Regions from separate parts of the Blastomonas sp. 34TW genome, predicted to be linked through region 1. Evidence: predicted binding sites of a transcription regulator. Region 1 holds the regulator's gene; the other holds the start of a gene.
What was found. Region 1 encodes LexA, which represses DNA repair genes until DNA is damaged. Its sites were predicted from a motif close to GTTCCNCNCTTGTTCT; they were not measured.
Positions count from the first base shown of each region.

Region 1 (3,408 bases):
GCTTCGATGACTGGGCGCGCGAGCTGGTCGAGACGGGGTATCTGCACAACCACGCACGCATGTGGTTCGCCTCGATCTGGATCTTCACGCTGCGGCTGCCCTGGACGCTGGGCGCGGGTTTCTTCCTGCGCCATCTGATCGATGCCGATGCGGCGAGCAATACCCTGTCCTGGCGCTGGGTCGCGGGCTTGCAGACGGCGGGCAAGACCTATCTCGCCACGGCCGACAATATCGCGCGCTATACCGGGGGGCGGTTTGCGCCGAAGGGCCTGGCGGAAATCGCCGAGCCGCTGACCGAAGCACCGGTACCTGCCGCAGCGCCCTTGCCTGCGGCAGGATCGGCCAGGGGGGCGCCGGCGCTGCTGCTGATCACCAGCGAGGACATGCACCCGGATGATGCGGTGCTCCGCGAGGTTGATATCTGCGGCACCTGCATCGCTGCCGATCCGGCGTTGCTTTGGGGTGAAAAGGCGCGCGGCTTCGTTGCGGATGCTGCGCACGACATGGCTGCGTCGCTTGGCGAAACCGGCAGGGCACCGGTGAAGCGGATAGATGCCCTGAATGCCGAGGCGATCGTGCAGGCGTCGCGTGAGGCGGGCGTCAACCGGGTGGTGACGCCTTATGCCCCGGTCGGCCCGGTCGCGACGCGGCTGACGGAAATCGCCAAGGCGCTGGCGGGCGAAGGGATCGAACTCGTCCAGGTGCGCCGGGCATGGGACGACACCTTCTGGCCGCACGCGCGCAAGGGCTTCTTCCCGTTCAAGCAGCATATGGGGCGGCTGCTCGAGGATATGGGGCTCACCCGCACCTGAGCCGCTTCGAGGGGAGCGGCCCGCCCATTCCGACGCGGACCCGGCGATCGCCAGGCCCGCTTGATCGGCATCAGTGATAGCGGCGCAACAGGCCGGCCAGCTTGCCCTGCACCTGCACCTCGTGCGGCGCGTAATATTGCGGCGCGTAGGACGCATTGGCGGGATCGAGCCGGATGCGGCCGTTCTCGCGGCGCAGATATTTGAGCGTCGCCTCCTCGCCGCGCACCAGCGCGACCACGATCTCGCCGTCGCGCGCGGTTTCGGTGCGCTTGATCAACGCAAAGTCGCCATCGAGAATGCCCGCCTCGACCATCGAGTCCCCAGACACTTCGAGCGCATAATGCTCGCCCGCGCCGAGCAGGGCGGCGGGAACAGGCAGGATCTCGGTGCCCTCGAACGCCTCGATCGGCGCACCGGCGGCGATGCGGCCGTGCAGCGGAATTTCGAGCACATTGCTGTTCGCAGGCTCCGGCAACACCGCCTTGCGCACCGCGTCCATGCTGACGACATTGCTCCGCGCGGCATCGGCGCGCGCGGCGGCAGCAGCGGCGAGCTCCTTCTCGCGCGGCTTCACGCTCGCCTCTGGCAGCTTCAGGATTTCGAGTGCGCGCGCCCGGTTGGGAAGACGGCGAATGAAGCCGCGTTCCTCGAGCGCGCTGACCAGCCGGTGCACGCCCGACTTGGACTTGAGATCGAGCGCTTCCTTCATTTCCTCGAACGAAGGCGAGACGCCATCGGCCTCCAGCCGTTCCTGGATGAAGCGGATCAGGTCATGTTGCTTGCGGGTCAGCATCGCCGATGTTCCTTTTCTGCGCCGAACCTGCGTTCGAACGAATACGGAACAATTACGAAACAAAGACGGTCAGGTCAAGAGCTTGTGTCAAGTCCCGTGGCGAAGCGCGATATAATCGATCGGATCGCCGATTTTGGCCTCGGGCGCATCGATTGGCCGGACCACCAGCGCATCCGCCTGAAGCAGCGCCGATAGCGCTCCGCTGTCCTGATTGCTCAGCCGGATGAGCGCGCCATCGTGGAAGCGCGCACGCACGAAATCCTGGCGCGGGCCGTTCGCCGGGAAGGGTTCGCCTGCGATCGCCTGGGAGGTGGCAGGGACAAGCTGTTGATAACCCAAAAGCTTGCGCACCAGCGGCAGCAGCAGCAACGTCGCAGTGACATAGGCCGAGACCGGATTGCCCGGCAGGCCGAGCACGATCGCATCGCCCAGACGTCCGACCATCACCGGTTTGCCTGGTCGCATCGCGATCCGCCAGAAATCGACAGTTCCGCCGCTGTCGAGCAATGCGGGCTGGATGAGGTCGTGATCGCCGACCGATGCGCCGCCGGTGGTGACGATGATATCGGCCTGGCTGTGCTCGAGCAGCGCCGCGGCGATGGTGGCGCGGTCATCGGGCAGCAGCGGCGGGACGATCAGATCGCAGGGTAGGGAAGACAGCATCGCTGCCAGCATCACGCCGTTGCTCGCCGGGATATGCGCGGGCGAGGGCAGCGGGTTTCCGGGTGGGACAAGCTCGTCGCCGGTGCTGAGGATCGCGATGCGCGGGCGGCGGTGGACGGCGAGCGCGCCGTGCCCTGCCATCGCGGCAAGCGCGATCAGCCGCGCGTCGATGATCGCACCCGCATCAGCGAGTTGCGTCCCGTCTGCGAAATCATGCCCTGCGCGGCGGATATGCGCGCCGGGAGCTGCGGGGCCATCGCCGGTGAGCGTCAGCCGGTCACCCTCGCGCGCGACGTCTTCCTGCACCACGACGCAATCTGCGCCATCGGGGATCATCGCGCCCGTCGAAATGCGCGCGGCCTGTCCCGGCGCAAGTACGCCCGCGAAGGGCCGTCCCGCCGCGCTCTCGCCGATGACGCGCCATGGGCCGGGCAGGTCGGCGCTGCGCACCGCATAGCCGTCCATCGCTGACAGATCGGCGGCGGGCTGGTTGCGCTGCGACACCAGCGGCTCGGCCAGGGTGAGGCCGGTGACCTGATCGAGCGGAAGGCTGATCGCGGGGCGGGGCGCAGCAAGCGCGAGCAGGCGGTCGCGCGCCTCGTCGAGCGGGATAAGCCCGCCCGCCATCAGTCGGCGGTCCAGTCGCCCGACTTGCCGCCGCTCTTGGCGAGCAGCCGCACCGGGCCGATGACCATGGCCTTATCGAGCGCCTTGGCCATGTCATAGATCGTGAGCAGGGCTATGTTCGCGGCGGTCAGCGCTTCCATCTCGACGCCGGTCTTGCCGTTGGTGCGCACGCGGGTTTCGACGCGCACGCCGGTCTCGAGATACTCGAAATCGACCGAGACGCTGGAGATCGGCAGCGGGTGACAGAGCGGTATCAGGTTGCTGGTCTGCTTGGCGGCCATGATGCCCGCGATGCGCGCCGTGCCCAGCACGTCGCCCTTCTTGACATCGCCCGCGCGGATGGCGGCGATCACCGCCGGGGCCATGGTGATCACGCCTTCGGCCACCGCCTCGCGCACGGTATCGGCCTTGGCGGAGACATCGACCATCTGCGCCGCGCCGGTCGCGTCGAGATGGGTCAGCTTGTCCATCAGGCGGCTGCTCCGGTGAGCAGCGCGCGCGTCGCCTGCGTGA
Region 1 is NZ_JAPFGW010000016.1:10,407-13,814, reverse strand. It holds gene OPU69_RS17355 (FAD-binding domain-containing protein) at 1-812, shown strand, start outside; gene lexA (transcriptional repressor LexA) at 883-1,605, opposite strand; gene OPU69_RS17345 (molybdopterin molybdotransferase MoeA) at 1,693-2,895, opposite strand; gene moaC (cyclic pyranopterin monophosphate synthase MoaC) at 2,895-3,365, opposite strand; gene trpC (indole-3-glycerol phosphate synthase TrpC) at 3,365-3,408, opposite strand, start outside.

Region 2 (3,408 bases), on a different contig from region 1:
GCGCGCGATGGCGACCAGATTGGTCGGTGTGGCCAGCAGCACCCTCTTTTCAAAGGCATAGTCCCAGAGCTTGGCGTCATGCTCCAACGCGGCCGAAAGGAAATGCTCGCCGGGTACGAACATGATGACGTAATCCGGCGCGTCGGCGAACTGGTCCCAATAGGCCTTGCGCGACAGGCCATCGATATGCGCCTTCATCGAGGCGCAATGCGCGGTCAGCGCGATGCGACGCGCATCGTCGTCATCCGCCCCGAAAGCGTCCTGATAGGCGTTCAGCGACACCTTGGCGTCGATCACCAGCGACCGACCGCCGGGCACCTTGACCACCGCATCGGGGCGGAGCCGACCATCCTCGGTATCGACGCTCAGCTCCATCAGGAAATCGGTGCGTTCGGCTAGGCCGCAGCTTTCGAGCACGTTGCGCAGCTGCTGCTCGCCCCAGCGCCCGCGCGCCTTGGGGGCGTTACGCAAGCTGTTGACCAGCCGCGCCGCTTCGGTCTGCACCCGCTCCTGCCCGGCGCGCATCTGCTCGATCAGGCCGGTGAGGTTGCCATAGGCCTCGCTGCGCGTCGCCTCGATCTTCTGGACCTGATCCTCATAGCTTTTCAGCCGCTCGCCCACCGGCGCGAGCAGCGCGCGGATCTTTTCCTCGTTTTTCTCTTCCGACTGGGCAAAGCGCTCGTTCGCGCGGCGCAGGAACGCCTCCTGTGCCTCGCCCAGCAGCTTGTTGCCGACCTCGCCGAATTGCTGTGCGAGCTGCTCACGCGCCTCGACCAGCAGCCGAACCTGCTTGTCGTGATTGGCGGCATCGGCCTTGAGCGCCGACAGCTCGGTCGCTGCCGCCTCATATTGCGCGCGGGCCGTGTCGAGCCGCTGGGCAAGATCATCCGCCTGGCGCGCGCGTTCGCTCGCCGCGGCAAGCTGGCCCTGAAGCGCCGCGCCCTGCTGGCGCGCTTCGTCGAGTTTCAGCGCGAACTCATCCGCGAGCTTCGCACGCTCGCTAGCGCCTGCAAGATCGCGGATCGCGGCGTTGAACTGCTCCTGCAGCGCCTTGAGCTGCCCCTGCGCCTCATCACGCTCCTTGCGCGCATCGGCAACCGGCTTGCCGCCGAAGAACCAGCCGATGCCAAGCCCTGCGATCAACGAAATGACGATAAGAATGGCGACCATCGGGTCCATGACAAGCTTCCGCGCAGAGGAGTGGAACGAAAGGCGAACCTAGAGCGCGGTGCGGTGATTGGCAATGGGGCAATGCCGCAGGATTGGGGAGAGGTGCTTGTCCGCCCCCGTCATTCCCGCGCACGCGGGAATCCCGCTGCTTTGGCAATGGCGAAGGAGTAGCGGGACCCCCGCCTTCGCGGGGGTGACGGCTTTCAGCAATTAAGGGTCAATGCAGCGGTCACGCCGCCTTGCGCATCTTCTCGAGCTTTTTCAGCACCATCTGGCGCTTGAGGCGCGACAGGTGGTCGATGAACAGGATGCCCTCGAGATGGTCCATCTCGTGCTGCAGACAGGTCGCCATCAGCCCGTCCATCGCTTCTTCGTGCACCTTGCCGTCGAGATCCTGCCAGCGCGCGCGGATGCTCGCGGGGCGCTCGACTTCGGCATATTGGTCGGGGACCGAAAGGCAGCCCTCGTTGTAGAGCGAGTATTCGGCGGACGGGTCGAGGATTTCGGGATTGATGAAGACGCGCGGCGCCTTGATCGGCTTGCCTTCCTCGTCTTCCTGCTCCTGCAGGTCGATCACCAGCACCCGCTTGGGCACGCCGACCTGGATCGCAGCGAGGCCGATGCCGGGCGCGTCGTACATGGTCTCGAACATGTCGGCGACCAGGGTGCGCAGGTCTTCGTCGAACGTCTCGACAGGGGTGGAGACGGTCTTCAACCGCGGATCGGGCACTTCAAGGATGGGACGGATAGCCATGCCGTCCAGATATGACCGCAAGGCCGCCCGGTCAAGCGGTGGCCGCGGACGCTATCAGGCGCGACCGAAGCTGCGCGGCGCCGACAGGCCGCCGGCAGGGGCGAGCGCGCGTCGGCCAAAGCCGCGTCGCTCGACCAGCGGGTTGGCTTCCTTTTCGAGCAGCGTGAGCGAGCCGAGGAACATCTCGCGCAACGACACCACGTCTTCGAGCAGTTCGTCAGGCTCGACATGCGTCTCGACGCAATGCCGCGCGACCATCTCGATCTTCTCGGACAGCAGGCCAAGGCGCTCGGCACCGAACTGATGCGCTTCGCTCTTCAGCGTGTGCGCGGGCAGCACCAGCCGGGCCGCGTTGCGTTCACGCATCGCAGCTTCGATCGCGTCGACCGACTTGACGCCGTCCTCGCGAAAATAGCCCAGAATGCGCACGAAATCGTTGCCCATAGTCGCCCGTGCATCGGCATAGGTCGACCAGTTGACCAGCGGCGCTTCCTCGTAAGACATGATGCTTTCTCCCGGCATGTCCAAGCACTGACACCGGAAACTACATCGCTAATGGTAAATGAAGTCTTGCGCAAAGCTAGTCATAGATCATTTTAAGACAAAAATGTCGACGACTGCCCTACCTTCAATAATTGCCCCCAAATCAGTTGTTTGAAAAGGGGTTTTTGGGCGCGCGATAGGTCAGGCGAACGGGTACCGCGCCGAATCCAAGCTCGCGACGCAGGCCGTTGACCAGGTAGCGCGAATAGCTTTCGGGCAGCTCATCCACGCGCGTCCCGAAGATGACGAAGCCCGGCGGGCGCACCTTGGCCTGAGTGATATAGCGCAGCTTGATTCGCTTGCCGCCCGGCGCCGGTGGCGGATTGGTCTCCACCGCCATCTCGAACCAGCGGTTGAGCTGACCGGTCGAAACACGCCGCGACCAGGCGGTGCGGGTTTCGAACGCGACCTTGATCAGCGTGTCGATACCCTTGCCGGTCACGCCCGAAATGGTGAGCACCGGCACGCCCTTGAGCTGTGCGAGACCTTCATCGAGCGCGGCCTTGATGCCGTTGAACAGGCTCGAGGCATCCTGCGCCACGTCCCATTTGTTGATCGCGATGACCAGCGCGCGGCCTTCCTTGATCACATGGTCGGCGATCTTGAGCTCCTGCAGCTCCAGCCCGCGCGTCGCATCGAGCAGCAGCACCACGACCTCGGCATAGTCGATCGCGCGGCGCGCATCGGCAACCGAGAGCTTTTCCAGCTTGTCGGTGACCTTGGCCTTCTTGCGCATGCCGGCGGTATCGATCAGCCGCACCTTGCGGGGCGGCGCGCCATCGGCGGGGTTCCAGGTCCAGTCGATCGCGATCGAATCGCGGGTGATGCCGGCCTCGGGCCCGGTGATCAGCCGATCCTCGCCCAGGATCTTGTTGATCAGCGTCGACTTGCCCGCGTTGGGACGCCCGACGATCGCAAGCTGCAGCGGCGCGGCTTCGAGC
Region 2 is NZ_JAPFGW010000007.1:133,432-136,839, forward strand. It holds gene OPU69_RS10825 (DNA recombination protein RmuC) at 1-1,179, opposite strand, end outside; gene def (peptide deformylase) at 1,400-1,924, opposite strand; gene OPU69_RS10835 (Hpt domain-containing protein) at 1,979-2,428, opposite strand; gene der (ribosome biogenesis GTPase Der) at 2,571-3,408, opposite strand, start outside.
Region 2: a site for LexA is predicted at 1,203-1,218, ahead of OPU69_RS10825 (DNA recombination protein RmuC). Genes of this name have one in related genera too.